DNA from 2 places in the Pseudomonas sp. NPDC096917 genome. Region 2 is predicted to be linked to the other one. Evidence: predicted binding sites of a transcription regulator. Region 2 holds the regulator's gene; the other holds the start of a gene.
What was found. Region 2 encodes FliA, which starts transcription of late flagellar genes. Its sites were predicted from a motif close to CTAAAGTTTNNNNNNNNNNNGCCGNTAA; they were not measured.

Region 1 (5,522 bases), on a different contig from region 2:
CAGCAATACAGCCGGCCAGACGCGACAGCAGGTGATGCGGCAACAGGTACTGACTCAGAAGAAACAAACGCTTATTCATGCAAAATCCTTAGTGTTTTTCGGGCAGTTCAACGGGCGTGTCGGGGTGGTTGCCCCATTCGCCCCAAGAACCGGCATAGCCTTTCACGCGCGGATAACCGAGCGCTTTGGCGACCAGATAAGTAAAGCCAGAGCGGTGGTGAGTCTGGCAGTGGGTAATCACTTCTTTGTCCGGCGTGATCCCAAGGTCCTTGAGGACTTGGGCCATGTCGGTGCGAATGCGCAGGTTGCGGTTTTTATCCATGCCTGCAGTCCATTCAAAATTCGTGGCGCCGGGGACGTGTCCGCCCTTGGCCGCCAGCACTTTTTCGCCGCGGTATTCGGCCGCGCTACGCGCATCCCAGATCGCCAGATCGGCGGCGCCGAGACGGCTTTGCAGGTACTCGCGGGTCGCGGTGGGTTCATCGTGCAAGGTCAGCACAACCCGGCCGCGAGCAGCAGGCGGTACGTCTTGCGTGACGTCATAGCCCTCGCCAGTCCAGGCGCAAATACCGCCGTCCAGATAGTGATAAGCACGGTGCCCGATCACATCCAGTAACCAGATAAAACGCCCGGCCCAGCCGCCGCCTTCGTCGTCATACACCACGTATACCGCGTTGGGGTTGTGCCCCAACTCGCCAAACAGCGCTTCAAGCGCGGCCTGGGTCGGCAGCAATCCCGGCGCTGGCGTCTGCCCCAGTTGCGTGCGCTTGGGGTCGACAAAATGAGCACCCGCAATATGCCCGGCTTTGTAGCACTCAACGCTGGTCAGGCCGACCACGATCAGGTTGGGTGCATCGAGCCGCGCGTGCAGCTCGCGGGGTTCAATGACTAACGGCAAGCCAGAGAAGTCAGGCATGTGTTCTCCAGAGCAAAAAAAGGGGCGAATTGTAGCGCAAGCGTTAGCGCCCGCGGGTAGTAAAGGTGTTTAGCGCTTTCTCGATGCATTGCGCGGTTTTACCAAACGCTTGCACGCTGGTTTGCGAAAACGGCCCGCCGTCCTGGTCGGCCAGCACCAGCATCACCACGCGCCCGTTATTGCTCAGCGAGCGTATCAGCAGGTGCTCGCCGGGGAACAGGCTGCGCAGGCTGTCGGGCAAAGCCGCAGAAATCACGGCGTTGTTTTCGGGCGTCAGGCGTACTTGCGCCGGTTGCGCCATCAAGCGTTGCAAGGCCGTACTGTCGCTGACATTCAAGGTCATGTCGAACGCTGTTTTTGGCACGCCCAAGAGTTGAAACGCACGCAGGACGCTCGACGTCTTATCGGCCATCAGCAGGATAATCCTACGCATGCCGCACGCCTGTAGTGCTTCACGTGCGCAAAGGGTGAGGTGCATGGGGTTGGCAAAGGCACTCGGTTCTTCGAGGAGTTGGCCGCAGAACTTGCGCCACGCTTGCAGTGCTTGCGCCGAAGGCGGTGGGGCAGGCTGGCCGTGGGTGTTTGCGCGCCGCGTGTCCCAAGGCATGAGCAGCCCCAGTGCCGGGTGCCAGAGCTCGGGCATCGAGTGATAGCGGGCGCTGCTCGCGGCATTCTGGTGCACCTGTTGCTGCACTTCATGCAGTGGCAACTGCAGATACAGGCTGCTCAGGTACTGCCAGCGCAGATTGTGCGGCGAGTCCCAGCCCTGTTGGGCCGACAGCGCCAGGCCGTTGGCCAGCAATAGACTGTTAGCGGGGTGATTCAGCCAGCGGCGCAGTGCCGGCTCGGCATCCAGATGCTGCTGCTGGAGCAGCGGTTGATGGATGTCGCGGGCGATGTGCAGCACCTTGATCAGCGTGCGCTTGTCATCCGTGATCACCGCGTAACCCTGCATCACCCAGTCGGGCAGCCGCCACAACTGGGCCAGGGCACGGCAGATTTCAAACAGGCGCACCCCAAACAGGGCGTGTTCAACCGTGCGGGCGCACTCACCCTTTTGAACCACCCGCGCTTCCCATTCTTCGAGTTGTTTGGGGTAGCTCACGGCCATCGGCCACAGCGGCGAGAAGAACAACAAACTGCCCCAGTACACTTCTTGCCACAACCGCGCGAGACGATTGCCAAACAGGCCGATGCCTTGCTGCGCGGCATGCTGGCTGATGAGCTGAACTTGTCGCAACGCGACTGGGATTTCTTCGGTGGGCAGCACGGGCATCTGTTCAAGCAGCTCTTGGGTGCGCTTTAAACCCAGGCGATTAATGGCCACCTCAAGACTTTCGGCGGGTTCACTGAGGCTGCTTTTCGCGTGTTGATTGGCTTCACGGATCAGGTTGAGGGCGAGTGCCGGACTGTCTTGCATGACTTCGGCAATTTCGCGCAACGAGCGGCGACTGTCGCTGATGGTTTTGCACACCCGCGCATGGCTTTGCTGCGGGATCGGCAAGGCAACCGCGTCGAGGTGAGTAACCCACGCATCCAGGGTGCAAGGCTGTTCAGTCTTTTCAGTGGTCATGATGGGCGCGCGGTCATCATCAATGTAAGTGGAAATGAATATTGCACCGCCCCATTCATCGCACAAGTTGTTGATGTTGCTGTTCTTGACAGCGTCTGCAATTTCTTGGGTTTTCTTGCGCAAAAGATGTGCGGTGGGCGATGCAGAACATGGTTTTTCTGCTTCAACGACTATAGTCTGGCGCACAAATGCCGATAAGGAGTGAAAGAGTTTTAGCTACGCTGGAATGTGCCCTGAACCCGACTCAATAAGTACCTTATTAACTATGGCTAAAATTATCGGCATCATCGTCGTATTTGCGAGTGTTCTCGGCGGTTACGTGCTTTCCCACGGCAAGATCGGTGCGCTGATTCAGCCTTTCGAGGTCATGATCATTGGCGGCGCTGCCTTTGGTGCCTTTCTACAGGCCAACCCCGGCTACATGACCCTGCACGTGATCAAAAAATCACTGAGCATGTTCGGTTCGCGTTTCACCCACACTTTCTATCTGGAAGTGTTGGGGCTGGTGTACGAGATCCTCAACAAGAGCCGCCGCGAAGGCATGATGGCGATTGAGGCCGACATCGAAGACGCGGCGGCCAGCCCGATTTTCGCCAAATACCCGACCGTCTTGAAAGACGAGCGCATGACTGCGTTTATCTGTGATTACCTGCGCATCATGTCGTCGGGCAACATGGCGCCCCATGAGCTGGAGGGGCTGTTCGACATGGAGCTGTTCAACCTCAAGGAAGAACTCGAACACCCTTCACACGCCATCACCGGGATCGCCGACGGTATGCCGGGCTTCGGTATTGTGGCCGCGGTGCTTGGCATTGTGGTGACAATGGCCTCGCTGGGTGAAGGCGACCAGGCGGCCATCGGCATGCACGTGGGGGCGGCGCTGGTGGGGACCTTCTTCGGTATTTTGGCGGCCTATGGCTTCTTTGGTCCTTTGGCGACCTCGTTGTCACACGATGCCAAAGAAGAACTCAACGTCTACGAGTCGATCAAAGCGTCGCTCGTGGCCTCGGCCTCGGGCATGCCGCCGTCGCTGGCAGTCGAGTTTGGTCGAAAAGTACTCTACCCCAAGCATCGGCCGAGCTTCTCCGAGCTGGAGCAAGTGGTTCGCGGTCGCTGATTTATGGAAAACAATCAGCCGATCATCATCAAGCGCGTCAAGCGCTATGCCGCAGGCCATCACGGTGGCGCCTGGAAAATCGCTTTTGCGGACTTCGCAACGGCGATGATGGCGTTCTTTCTGGTGTTGTGGCTGATGACAGCGGCCACCCCGGAACAAAAAATCGCCATTGGCGGTTATTTCAAAGACCCGATCGGCTTCACGGAAAGCGGTACGCCTTACACCATCGACCTGGGCGGTACGCCAGCGCTGGCGCCGGACAACACCCTCAACCCGGAAGAAAAGCTGCAACCTCAGCCCGACAAAATCAAAGTCGATGCGGATCAGATTCAAAGCATGGCCGAGCAGGTTGAAAAAGAGCGCCTGGAGCTGTTGTTGCAAGAACTGCAAAACAAGGTCGAAGAAAATCCACAGCTACAAAAATTCAAGGATCAGTTGCTGTTCGAAATCACGCCTGACGGTTTGCGTATCCAAATCATGGATGCCGAAAGCCGCCCGATGTTCGATGTTGGCAGTGCGCGCCTCAAACCCTATTTCGAAGATATTTTGCTGGCCTTGGCCGATACCATTAAAGCGGTGCCGAACAAAATCAGCATCAGCGGCCACACCGACGCCATGCCCTATGCGGGCACGGGTGACTTTGGCAACTGGGAGCTTTCGGCCAACCGGGCCAATGCCGCGCGGCGTGCGTTGGTGGCAGGCAGCTACCCCGATAACCAAGTGGCGCGGGTTGTGGGCTATGCGTCATCGGCGTTGTTCGACAAAACCCGGCCGAACAACCCGGTCAACCGGCGGATCGACATCGTGGTACTGACCAAAAAGGCCCAGCAAGCGATTGAGGGCGAGCAAGGGCCTGACCCGGTCAAGGCACAAACACTGCCCAAGGCGCTGGTTGACCCGATCAAACTGCCAGCCGACCAACAGCCGCCACCGATGCACGAAGAGCGTCAGAAACTGAACTTGTTTGATGACAAAGCGCCAGCCACCCAATAACGCCTCTGTGCAGGAGCGAGCAAGCTCGCCCCTACGGGATTTGCGCGGGCCTGTGTGAGGAGCTAGTGGCTGCTTTCCGGCAAGCTCGCAATGATCGAGCGATAGCTGTTCATGCGCTGTTGCTGCACGCGGCCATCTTCCAGCGCCATCAACAATGCACAGCCCGGCTCGCGGTCGTGCTTGCAATCGCGGAAACGGCAGCGACCGATCAAATCGTTGAACTCGATAAAGCCTGCTTCCACATCCGCTCGGCTCACGTGGCCCAGGCCAAACTCGCGAATACCCGGGGAGTCGATCAACTCGCCACCGCCTGGAAAGTGGAACAATCGCGCCGTCGTCGTGGTGTGCGTGCCCTGACCGGAAATTTCCGACAGTGGTCCCACCCGCAGGTTGACCTCAGGCAGCAAGCTGTTCACCAGCGATGACTTGCCCACACCCGACTGACCCACGAACACGCTGATGTGGCCGTCCAGTTGCGCTTGCAACTGCTGCATGCCATCGCCGTGGTGCGCGGACACTTCGAGCACCGGGTAGCCCAACTGACGATAAACACCCAGCAACGCATTCAGCGCAGGGGCGTTTTGATCGTCGATCAAATCCGCTTTGTTGAGCAGCAACAGCGGACGAATCCCTGCGTGCTCGGCGGCGACCAGGTAACGGTCGATCAGGTTGGCGTGCGGCTCGGGCATCGGCGCGAACACAATCACGATCATGTCGACGTTGGCGGCTACCGGCTTGAGCTGGCCGCGGCTGTCGGGGCGGCACAGTTCGGTTTTACGCGGCAACTGGGCGACGATAACGCCGATACCCTGGTTGCCCGCGCGCCACACCACCGTGTCGCCTGTTACCAGTGCGGGCAGGTTGGCGCGCAAGTGGCAACGAAACATCTGGCCTTTCAGATCGCCTTCCTGGGCTTCGACTTC
Region 2 (12,523 bases):
GGCTACGGCATCCAGGGCATCGGCACTGAACGAGCCCTTGCCGTGCAACTGATCGAGCAATGCTTCAAATTCGTCGTCAGTGATTTCATTGCTGGCGGCCATCGGCTCAGCGGGTGAAACACTGGGCGCGGTACGGGAAACCGCATCCGGGGAGAAACGCCCCTTGCCATGCAACTGATCCAGCAATGACTCGAACTCGGCATCGCTGATTTCGTCATTGAGCGAGGCGACTTCAGTGGCCTGGGCCACTTCTGCTGCGTCGGCCTTGACCGCATTCAGCGAGTCGAGCAGCAGCTCAAATTCGTTGTCGGTAATATCGACGATGTCGGTGTTTGGTGTGGCCGTCACTGGCGCAGCGACTGGCTCGGATGCAGCAGACGCTGTAGCCGGGGCCTGCGTTGCAGCGGGCTCGGCCAGTCGCGCCAGCGCCGCCAACAGCTCTGGAGTGGCCGCGGTGATCGGGCTGCGTTCGCGCACTTGCGCAAACATGGCGTTGACCGCGTCCAGCGCCTCAAGCACCACGTCCATCAGATCCGAGTCGACGCCGCGCTCACCCTTGCGCAAGATGTCGAAGACATTTTCGGCAATGTGGCAGCACTCGACCAGCTCATTGAGCTGCAGAAAGCCGGCGCCCCCTTTTACAGTGTGAAAACCGCGAAAAATAGCATTGAGCAAGTCAGCATCATCCGGTCGGCTTTCTAGCTCGACCAGTTGTTCGGACAGCAACTCTAAAATTTCGCCGGCTTCAACCAGAAAATCCTGAAGGATTTCTTCATCGGCGCCGAAGCTCATGTACGTGCTCCTTGAAGTAGGGACTTTCAGCGCCGGACAACTGCGCCCGCACGCCTACTCAAGACCTAGAAACCTAAACTGGACAACAAATCGTCAACATCATCCTGGCCGGATACGACGTCACTACGCTTATCGGCATGAATCTGCGGACCTTCACCCTTCGTCAGGTCTTTTTGCGAATTATTTTCCGCACGCAGCGCCTCACGGTCATGTTCGATCCCGGCGAAACGATCTACCTGGCTGGCCATCAGCACCAGTTTGAGCAAATTGCGTTCAACCTCCGTGACCAACTGCGTGACGCGCTTGATCACCTGACCGGTGAGGTCCTGATAATCCTGGGCCAGCAGAATGTCGGTCAAATTACTGGAGACAATCTGCTGCTCGGCTTCGCTTCGCGTCAAAAAACTGTCAACCCGATGTGCCAGCTCACGAAACTCTTGGGCACCGACTTCACGGCGCATGAAGCGCCCCCAGTCAGCACTCAAGGCTTTGGCTTCCTGCCCCAGGCCATTGACCAGGGGCGTACAGTTCTCCACCAGATCCATGGTTCGATTGGCGGCGGCTTCCGTCAACTTCACAACATAAGCCAAACGCTCAGTGGCATCCGTGATCTGCGACACTTCTTCAGCGCGCGGCATGGTCGGATCAATATGAAAATCGACTATGGCGCTGTGCAATTCGCGCGTCAGCTTGCCAACTTCGCGGTACAGACCGCGATCACGGGTCTGGTTCAGTTCATGAATCAATTGCACGGCGTCGCCAAACTGGCCCTTTTCGAGGCTTTCGACCAGTTCGTGAGCATGTTTTTTGAGGGTCGACTCAAACTCGCCCGTTGTTGAATCTATCTGCTGCATTGCGCCCCCCAGAGAACCGTTCAACCGATGCGTTCGAAGATCTTTTCGATCTTGTCTTTGAGTGCGATAGCGGTGAACGGCTTGACCACATAGCCGTTTACGCCGGCTTGGGCAGCTTCAATGATCTGCTCACGCTTGGCTTCGGCAGTCACCATCAGCACGGGCAAATGCTTGAGTTTGTCGTCCGCTCGCACATGGCGCAGCAGTTCAATACCGGTCATGCCAGGCATGTTCCAGTCAGTCACCAAAAAGTCGATGTGACCCAGATTGAGGATCGGAAGCGCCGTCGTGCCGTCATCCGCCTCGACCGTGTTGGTGAACCCGAGGTCACGCAACAGGTTTTTAATGATCCGCCTCATCGTTGAAAAATCATCAACGATGAGGATTTTCATATTCTTGTCCAATTCGACCTCCAAGCAGTCTTAAACGCGCCCTGTTTCTGAACGCGCCATTTCAATCAATTCGGTGCATTTAACAATCGATAACGGTGTAGCCGCTGGCAGGCCGTGATGGGTTGCGCAACGACCCCAGCCCCATAGAAGAGCAGGTCCATGGGCCCTTATCGCAGCCTGCGCCAGCGGCGACAGGATTGGCGTCGCCTCAGTGCGCTCGCCACTGGCTCAGACGCGCGCGCAATCGTGCCGCGCACTGGCTGTGCAACTGACTGACACGCGACTCGCTCACCCCCAGCACCTCACCGATTTCCTTGAGGTTGAGCTCTTCGTCGTAGTACAGCGCCAGCACCAGCCGTTCGCGCTCCGGCAACAGGCTGATGGCTTCGGCCAACGCGGCCTGAAAGCGTTCATCCTCCAGGTCTCGCGACGGCTCAAGATGAGCACTGGCGCCATCCTCATGCAGCCCTTCGTGTTCGCCGTCCTGCAACAGGTCGTCGAAACTGAACAGCCGGCTGCCCAGGGTGTCGTTCAAGATGGCGTAATAATCATCAAGGCTTAACTTAAGTTCGGCCGCAACTTCGTGATCTTTAGCGTCACACCCTGTTTTAGCTTCAATTACCCGAATGGCGTCACTGACCATGCGTGTGTTGCGGTGCACCGAACGCGGCGCCCAGTCACCCTTGCGCACCTCATCGAGCATGGCGCCACGGATGCGGATCCCCGCGTAGGTCTCAAAACTCGCACCCTTGGTGGCGTCGTATTTGCTCGACACTTCAAGCAGGCCGATCATTCCAGCCTGGATCAGATCGTCTACCTGCACGCTGGCAGGCAAACGCGCCAGCAGGTGATACGCGATGCGCTTGACCAGCGGCGCGTAGCGCTCGATCAGCTCATATTGGCTGTCACGCGACGGCTTGCTGTACATGCGATAGCCGCTGGCAGTCATTAGACCCGTCCCCTACCCGCTTGCTGTACCAAGCGCTCGACAAAGAATTCCAGATGACCCCGCGGATTGGCCGGCAACGGCCAGGTATCCACCTTCTGGGCAATGGCCTTAAACGCCAGCGAGCACTTGGAACGCGGGAAGGCTTCGTAGACCGCACGCTGCTTTTGCACAGCCTTGCGAACACATTCGTCATAGGGCACAGCGCCGACGTATTGCAGAGCCACGTCCAGAAAACGGTCAGTGACCTTGGTCAATTTGGCAAACAGGTTGCGCCCTTCCTGAGGGCTCTGGGCCATGTTCGCCAGAACCCGGAAACGGTTCATGCCGTAGTCACGGTTGAGCAGCTTGATCAAGGCATAGGCATCGGTGATCGAGGTCGGCTCATCGCACACCACGAGCAGCACTTCCTGGGCGGCGCGCACAAAACTCACCACCGATTCGCCAATCCCGGCGGCGGTGTCGATGACCAGCACATCCAGGTTATCGCTCAGATCGCTGAAGGCCTGAATCAAGCCCGCGTGTTGCGCAGGGCTCAAGTGCACCATGCTCTGGGTGCCCGAGGCCGCTGGCACGATGCGAATCCCGCCGGGGCCCAGGAGCAAGACATCACGCAGCTCGCAACGACCCTCGACCACATCGGCCAGGGTAAATTTGGGGGTCAGCCCCAGCAGGACATCGACATTCGCCAACCCGAGGTCGGCGTCCATCAACATGACGCGCCGGCCCATTTCGGCCAGCGCGATGGACAAATTGACTGACACATTCGTTTTACCGACGCCACCCTTGCCGCCGGTCACTGCGATCACCTGTACGGGATGCATGCTGCCCATGATCTTTTTTTACCTTGTCTTACTTAGACGCGGCTACAGAGACTGCTGCGTGTTCCCCAGGAACAACACCGTGCAGACCATCAATGTAGGTACATTGCAACGTAATCATCGCTACCTCAGCCAACCCGTTTGGGCGGGCTGTGGTAAATATCAGCGAACATATCGGCCATGGCTTCTTCGCTGGGCTCTTCCTGCATTTGTACACTGACGGCCCGGCTAACCAATTGGTGCCGACGCGGCAGGTGAAGATCGTCGGGAATCCTTGGACCGTCCGTGAGATACGCCACCGGCAGCGCGTGGCCGATTGCCAGGCTCAGCACCTCACCCAGACTCGCCGTTTCATCGAGCTTGGTCAGAATGCATCCCGCCAGCCCGCAGCGCTTGTAACTGAGATAAGCCGCCGCCAGCACTTGCTTCTGGCTGGTAGTGGCCAGCACCAGGTAGTTGCGCGCCTTGATCCCGCGCCCCGCGAGACTGTCAAGTTGCAGGCGCAGCGCCGGGTCGCTGGCTTGCAGGCCTGCGGTATCTACCAGCACCACGCGCTTGCGTACCAGCGGCTCAAGGGTTTGGCCCAACGACTGGCCGGGGGCCACGTGGGTCACCGGTACATTCAAAATGCGTCCCAGGGTTTTAAGCTGCTCCTGGGCGCCGATACGAAAGCTATCCATGCTCACCAATGCGATATTTTGCGCGCCATATTTGAGTACATAGCGCGCCGCCAGCTTCGCCAGCGTTGTGGTTTTGCCCATGCCTGCGGGACCGACCATCGCGATCACACCGCCCTCTTCCAGGGGCTCAAGCTGCGGGGTCGTAATCATGCGTGCCAGGTACGCCAGCAACATCCGCCAGGCCTGACGCGGTTCCTCTATCTGGGTCACTTGCGCCAACAAATCGCGCGACAACGGACCGGACAAACCGATGCGTTGCAAACGCCGCCACAAGTTAGCCTGTTCGGGCCGGGAGCCTTGCAACTGGTTCCAGGCCAGCGAGCCCAGTTGCACTTCGAGCAGCTCGCGCAAACCATTGAGCTCATTGCGCATGTTGTCGAAAGCACGCTGATCAATCGACGGCGCAGGCGCGGGCAGCGGGCGCGGCGGTTCTACCAGCGTGGGTTCAATCAACGGTTCAGCGGCCGTCAGCGGCAAGCCGGCGAACAACTGACGGCTGGCCTCGGCATCGCCCTCACCGCGCAGACTCAACTCGGCCTGGGCCGACACAATCTTCGATTGGGTCTTGCGCAGTTCTTCTTCCAGCTCAACATTCGGCACCCTGGGTGCCAGTGCGGACAACTTGTAATCCAGGGCCGCGGTCAACTCAACGCCGCCAGCGATCCGGCGATTGCCAATAATGGCGGCATCAGCCCCCAATTCGTCACGAATGAGTTTCATGGCCTGACGCATGTCTGCGGCGAAAAATCGCTTCACTTGCATAAATCAAACCCTCAGCCGTTAGGGCCAACTGTCGCAACGATCGTCACTTGCTTGTTGTCAGGAATTTCCTGGTACGCCAGCACGTGCAGGTTAGGCACCGCCAAACGGCCAAACCGCGAAAGCATCGCGCGTATCGGGCCGGCCACCAGCAAGATCACTGGATTGCCTTGCATTTCCTGACGCTGAGCCGCGTCGATCAAGGAGCGCTGGAGTTTTTCAGCCATGCTTGGCTCCAGCAAAACACCGTCTTCCTGACCTTGACCTGCCTTCTGCAAACTATTGAGCAATATTTGTTCCAACCTTGGCTCCAAGGTGATCACAGGCAGCTCAGACTCAACGCCGACAATGCTTTGCACGATGGCGCGGGACAAGCCGACCCGCACAGCGGCAACCAAAGCGGCAGTATCTTGACTCTTATGGGCATTGTTCGCGACCGCCTCGGCAATGCTGCGTATATCGCGCACCGGCACTTGCTCGGCCAGCAGCGCCTGCAAGACCTTAAGCAACTGCGACAGGCTCAATACACCCGGTACCAACTCTTCGGCCAACTTAGGTGAAGACTTGGCCAGCAGCTGCATCAATTGCTGCACTTCCTCATGGCCAATCAACTCATGGGAGTGCTTGTACAGAATTTGATTGAGGTGCGTTGCAACCACGGTACTGGCATCGACCACGGTATAGCCCAGCGATTGCGCCTGACTGCGCTGGCTGACTTCGATCCACACCGCTTCCAGGCCAAAGGCCGGGTCTTTGGCGGTAATCCCGTTGAGGGTGCCGAACACCTGCCCGGGGTTAATCGCCAGCTCGCGATCCGGGTAGATCTCGGCCTCGGCCAGAATCACGCCCATCAGGGTCAGGCGATAAGCGCTGGGCGCCAAATCGAGGTTGTCGCGGATGTGCACGGTCGGCATCAAAAAGCCCAAGTCCTGAGACAGCTTTTTACGCACCCCCTTGATCCGCGCCAGCAATTGCCCACCCTGATTGCGGTCTACCAACGGGATCAGGCGATACCCCACCTCAAGCCCGATCATGTCGATAGGCGTCACATCGTCCCAGCCCAGCTCTTTGGTTTCCTGGGCACGGGCTGGCGAAGGCAGCAGCTCTTGCTGACGCTGCACCTCTTGCAGGGCCTGCACCTTGACCACGTTTTGTTTTTTCCACATCAGGTAAGCAGCACCACCGGCAACGGCCGCCAGGCTGAGGAATGAGAAGTGCGGCATGCCCGGCACAATCCCCATCACCGCCATCAAGCCAGCCGACACCGCCAGGGCCTTGGGCGAGGCGAACATCTGGCGATTGATCTGCTTGCCCATGTCTTCGGAGCCCGAGGCACGCGTCACCATGATCGCGGCGGCAGTCGACAACAGCAGCGACGGCAATTGCGCCACCAAACCGTCACCGATGGTCAGCAAGGCGTACACCTTGCCGGCTTCGCTGAAATTCATGCCGTGCTGGAAAATACCGACGGCCATACCGCCAATCAGGTTGATGAACAGAATCAACAGACCGGCGATGGCGTCACCACGCACGAACTTACTGGCACCGTCCATCGAGCCGTAGAACTCAGCCTCTTGGGCGACTTCCTGGCGGCGCAGCTTGGCCTGGTGTTGATCGATCAAGCCTGCGTTAAGGTCGGCGTCGATTGCCATTTGCTTGCCGGGCATGGCGTCGAGGGTGAACCGTGCGCTGACCTCGGAAATACGCCCGGCACCTTTGGTCACCACCACAAAGTTGATGATCATCAAAATCGCGAACACCACGATACCGACGACGTAGTTGCCGCCGATCACCACCTCACCGAATGCCTGAATCACTTTACCGGCAGCGGCGTGACCCTCTTGACCGTGGAGCATGACCACCCGGGTCGAGGCTACGTTAAGCGCCAGGCGCATTAACGTCGCGATCAGCAGAATGGTCGGGAACACCGCGAAATCAAGCGGTCGCAGTGCGTATACGCACACCAGCAGCACCACGATCGACAGCGCGATATTGAAGGTAAAAAACACATCCAGGAGGAACGCCGGGATGGGCAGCATCATCATTGCCAGCATCACCAGCAACAACAGCGGCACGCCTAACTGCCCCTGACCCAAACCGGCCAGACCGTTGCGTGCGGTGTTGATTAACTGAGAGCGATCCAATGACATTGCGACAAACCTTTAGCAAACTTTTGACGCCAGATGCGCCCTGAAGCCTGCCACTGCAAGAAACCTTCCAACTTTGGCAAATGGCCACATCACCGGGAGGCAAACCCAAAATTTGTAGGCTCCAGCTTGCTCACGATCGTTTGATCTGCCTCTGGCGAGGCAAAAGAAGCGTGACTCAGTTCCAGCGCCATTCGCCCAGGTCAATCACCAGGCACGCACTGCTGTTGGAGCCGAAAACGACGTCTATCTTGCGGTTGGGCTCATAGCGGTCAGTGCCGCTGCCACCAATCAAAATGGCACCACACCGACCGTCACGCACATGCGGGTGCTCCTCCCATACTGGCACGCTGTCCAGCTGTAATTGGCGGATGAGTTTGTACAGGATAAAACTGCGCACACAGCGACCGTTGATGCCTTCAAAACTCAGTGATTTGCGCATAAACGACAGTATCGAATCACGCTCTTTGTAGCAGCGCGCCATGATCGCGCTGTAGTAATGCTCCCGCCCACAACTGCGCGGCACGGTGGGTAATGAGATGACGGCGAGCAGATTGGTGCCTTCGGTGCTGAACCCCACAATGTGGCGCTCTTTGAGCTGATCCAGCCAAAAAATCGCAAAGGTGCCATCCAGCGCGGGGAATTTCGGAAATAAGCCCTCAAGATCGACCTTGGCTTTTTCCTGCGTATCACTCAACACGCAGGTTTTGATAGAGCCATTGGGAATAAGGGTTAACTCGATCGACATCGCGCATCTCCATTGCCAGCACACGAACAAAATGACGCTCGTTGTCACAAGTTAAGCAGGTTTACCAAAAGCCTCTACTGTCAGAAATGACAGGCTGTCAGGACGGCTATACCTAGCAGATCTACCAGTACCCAGCGCTGCGAATGAAGTTCACCCTAGACACTCTTGCGCTATTTATAAAGAGAACGTTCATGGAGAGAGTTGCGCTGTATACCTATCATTACGACCCCCTTGACCGTCTGACCGGCACAAAGTCTGCGCGGCAGTCAGACAGCCTACGGTTTTATTGCCAAAACCGGATCACCACTGAAATCCAGGGCACCGCGCATCACTCGATCATGCAGCAGGGTAATCAAATACTGGCCCAACTGACACACGAACCTCACCAGCAAAAAGCCACCTTGTGCGTGACCGATTCGCAGCGGTCGATCCTGCATACACTCGATACTCAAGAACAGTATGCCTCTGCCTATACCGCCTATGGGCATCATCCGAAGCAAAGCGGTTTCAAACGCTTATCAGGCTATAACGGTGAACGTGCTGACGCTGTCACCGGGCATTATTTATTGGGCAATGGCTACCGAGCATTTAATCCAATCCTCATGCGCTTCAATAGCCCTGACAGCATGAGCCCTTTTGATAAAGGAGGGATTAACAGCTATGCCTACTGCCTGAACAATCCTGTCAATCTTCGCGATGACAATGGACACTTGCCATTCACATTCCTGAGCACAGTTACAGAAAGATTTAATAGACTCCTCGACACTTATTTACCCCTCAACATAACAAGCCTTGATCAGCCGCTTTCGCGAGGCCACACATTTCATGACTTTGAAGAACCAGGCCGCATGTTTGGAAGAAGAAGATATGACAGCAATAACAAAGAAGTCTATTCACTAATATTAGATTACAACCCCCAAACCCGTATTGCCACGATACATGAAACAGGTAAACCTTCGCGATTCATGCTCGTCAGCGAGACCATTGAGCCCCTTTCACTGCAACAGCAGGCCTACAGCAAAACCCTTGGCCCTATACTGAACCACCCCGAAACCCTAAGGCATGTAAAAAACATCAAGGACCTTTCATCCCTTAACCAGATGAATTATCTAAAAGCGCGCGCATCATTTGATCACCAACTTACGAGTGCCGGTGTAAATGGCTCACTTCGCGCTCGGCACCTGCGGGGCTTCAATGCTCAAGTCAGCTCAGGAAACATACGCGGCGTTCTAGCCAACTCTGAACGGGCAAATCTGACTTATTGGTAACGACACACCAAAATCCGGACGCGCACGATTTATTTCACATGATTATGGTATTAGAGCATGGAGTTATTATGAGGATGTGTATAAGCGCGCCGGAATTTACTGCTTGATCATCAGCCGTTTCATGCGCCTCACACGCAACTGAACAAGCACATCGACGGCAGCCCACCTACAAGGCGCTATGCAGGCCATGGATCACCTTGAGTTCCAAAGGCTCATGGGCACAAGGGTTAACTCGATCGACACGCGCATTTCAATTGCCAGCACACGAACAAAATGATGCCCGTTGTCACACGTTAAGCAGGTTTACCAAAAGCCTCTACCGTCAGAAATGACAGGCTGTCAGGACGGCTATACCTAGCAGATCTACCAGTACCCAGCGCGGCGAATGAAGTTCACCCTAGGTGCTCTTGCGCTGTTTACAAAGAGAAGGTTCATGGAGAGAGTTGCGCTGTATACCTATCATTACGACCCCCTTGACCGTCTGACCGGCACAAAGTCTGCGCGGCAGTCAGACAGCCTACGGTTTTATTGCCAAAACCGGATCACCACAGAAATCCAAGGCGACGCGCAGTACTCGATCATGCAGCATGGCGATCAATTACTGGCCCAACAGACACGCCAAGCCAATCAATACACCAGCAGCTTGCTTGCCACCGATTTACAACGTTCTGTCTTGCAGACGACAAACGGAGCAGAACAACAGACCATCGCCTATTCACCGTTTGGTCATCATGCGAACGAACACACATACACCCACTTGTTAGGCTTTAATGGCGAACGAGCCGACTCTGTCACCGGGCATTATTTATTGGGCAATGGTTACCGGACGTTTAATCCAGTATTGATGCGTTTTAATAGTCCGGACAGTTGGAGCCCATTTGGTAAGGGAGGGATCAATCGCTACAGCTACTGCCTGAATAACCCGGTTAATTATCGAGATCCTTCAGGACACTTCTTTGCTCACGTGAGTGATTTTTTTGCTTTAGGGGGCATTTCTGCATCGATTGGAGGCATCGTCATTGCTATAAGCAGCCCTGCCCGCACAAGCGGCTCTGCGATTGTCGCTTATGCCGCCGGCGCGCTTGGAATACTGCATGGGGCAGTGGCAGCCAGCGCACCGGGAACAGCAATTGGAGCGGTAATGGCCACCAGCAGCGCAAGCCTTGGAGCTGTCGCCATGAAGAAGGGGATCAGTGCGCACCGCTCTGCCAGCCAAGGGCTCTCTAATCGAGGCTCTCTGAACTCCTTGGACGCCATGGAAAATGCCCTGACTCAATCAGCCAGATTTACACCTAACCGCACGATAGAGGCCCACCGGACTATCATCTGATTGACTTTCAATCATCGCCTCCAGACTTTGAAACCTTGCCCCTTGCAATGCAGCGTGATCCGCGGGAATTAGCACCCGAGTACACGCCTCTAAGCCAGGCGCACGAACGGACAACGCCACAACGAGTGACAGTTAAAATAAGCCACCTGCCTGAGGTCCACAGACAAAACAGCGTGGCGAAGAAGGTCGAGGGCATCAGAGAGACCGGCGTCTAACTCACCCGCTGATCGTGCGTTTCACTCATCCCGCCGCAAATCCGGCGGGATGGGCACCTCTTTGAGCGGATCAGGCCGTTTGCCCTTGCCGGCTTGGTACTGGCGGATCTGGTACACGTATGCCAGGACTTGCGCCACAGCCAGGTACAAGCCCGCCGGGATTTCCTGCTCAAGCTCAGTCGAGTGGTAGATCGAACGCGCCAGCGCCGGGGACTCCAGCAGCAGGATGTTGTGTTTGGCGCCGATTTCTCGAATTTTCAGCGCCAAAAAGTCGCTGCCCTTGGCCAGCAACATCGGCGCCCCGCCCTTCTCCGGGTCGTATTTGAGGGCCACGGCGTAGTGCGTCGGGTTGGTGATGATGACGTCCGCGTCCGGGATGGCGCTCATCATGCGGCGCTGGGACATTTCGCGCTGCACTTGGCGAATGCGCTGTTTAACCTCGGGTCGACCCTCCTGATCTTTGTGTTCGTCGCGGATTTCCTGCTTGGTCATCAACAGTTTTTTGTGGCTCTCCCACAGTTGCACTGGCACATCGACGGCGGCGATCAGGATCAAGCCGCAGGCCATCCACAAAGCGCTCCAGCCCACCACTTGCAGGCTGTGGATCACCGCCAGTTCCAGGGGCTCGTGGGCGATGCGCAGCAGATCGTCGATGTCGGATTTCAACACCAGCAACGCCACGATCAGGATGATGAAAAACTTGGCCAGCGCCTTGAGCAGTTCAACCAGCGCCTTGGCCGAGAACATGCGCTTGATCCCGGCCGCCGGGTTCATGCGGCTGAATTTTGGCGCCAGGCTGCCCGCGGCAAACAGCCAGCCACCCAGTGAAACAGGACCGATGAGTGCGGCAATTAATAAGGTGACAAGCACCGGTTGCACGGCGATCAGGGCGACTTTGCCCGAGTGCAGTAAAAACGCGCCCATGGAGTCGGTGTTAAGCAGGGTTTCGCGGCTGATGCTGAAGTTGTAGCGCATCAACTCCATCATGTCTTCGGCCAGGGCACCGCCAAAAATCAGTAGCCCGGCTGAGCCCGCCAGCATGATGGCCAAGGTGTTGAGTTCTTTAGAGCGGGCGATTTCGCCCTTTTCCCTGGAGTCTTTTTTTCGTTTCTCCGTGGGGTCTTCTGTTTTATCGGCACCGCTCTCGCTTTCTGCCATGGCTATTTTGCCTGTGCCAGTTCACGTAAAAACTGCAAGGCCTCGGAGGCCAGCGGTTGATACTGGTTGAGAATATCTGCCATGCCGATCCACAGAATCACCATGCCCAGCACCAAGGTCAGCGGAAAACCAATGGCAAAGATGTTCAGTTGCGGCGCAGCGCGGGTCATCACCCCAAAGGCAATGTTGACCACCAGCAAGGCGGTGATTGCGGGCAGCACCAGCAACAGGGCCGCGCCCAGGACCCAGCCCAATTTGTTGGCGATTTCCCAATAGTGCTGGGTCAGCAGCCCGCCACCGACCGGCAAGGTGGTGAAGCTCTCGGTGAGCACTTCAAACACCACCAGATGCCCGTTCATGGACAGGAACAGCAGGCTCACGAGCATGGTAAAAAATTGCCCGATGACCGCTAC

Region 1: motA (flagellar motor stator protein MotA) is a predicted target of FliA. The motif match lies at 2,660-2,687, and genes of this name have one in related genera.

The regions. Positions count from the first base shown of each region.
Region 1 is NZ_JBIWEO010000001.1:387,938-393,459, forward strand. Features, by position in the region: gene asd (archaetidylserine decarboxylase) at 1-79, opposite strand, end outside; gene ACIQYF_RS01725 (rhodanese-like domain-containing protein) at 89-916, opposite strand; gene ACIQYF_RS01730 (HDOD domain-containing protein) at 960-2,489, opposite strand; gene motA (flagellar motor stator protein MotA) at 2,755-3,606, shown strand; gene motB (flagellar motor protein MotB) at 3,610-4,599, shown strand; gene rsgA (small ribosomal subunit biogenesis GTPase RsgA) at 4,662-5,522, opposite strand, start outside.
Region 2 is NZ_JBIWEO010000004.1:149,224-161,746, forward strand. Features, by position in the region: gene ACIQYF_RS06660 (chemotaxis protein CheA) at 1-792, opposite strand, end outside; gene ACIQYF_RS06665 (protein phosphatase CheZ) at 858-1,646, opposite strand; gene ACIQYF_RS06670 (chemotaxis response regulator CheY) at 1,667-2,038, opposite strand; gene fliA (RNA polymerase sigma factor FliA) at 2,247-2,987, opposite strand; gene fleN (flagellar synthesis regulator FleN) at 2,987-3,817, opposite strand; gene flhF (flagellar biosynthesis protein FlhF) at 3,934-5,247, opposite strand; gene flhA (flagellar biosynthesis protein FlhA) at 5,259-7,388, opposite strand; gene ACIQYF_RS06695 (hypothetical protein) at 7,570-8,139, opposite strand; gene ACIQYF_RS06700 (RHS repeat-associated core domain-containing protein) at 8,331-9,407, shown strand; gene ACIQYF_RS06705 (RHS repeat-associated core domain-containing protein) at 9,793-10,737, shown strand; gene flhB (flagellar biosynthesis protein FlhB) at 10,974-12,110, opposite strand; gene fliR (flagellar biosynthetic protein FliR) at 12,113-12,523, opposite strand, start outside.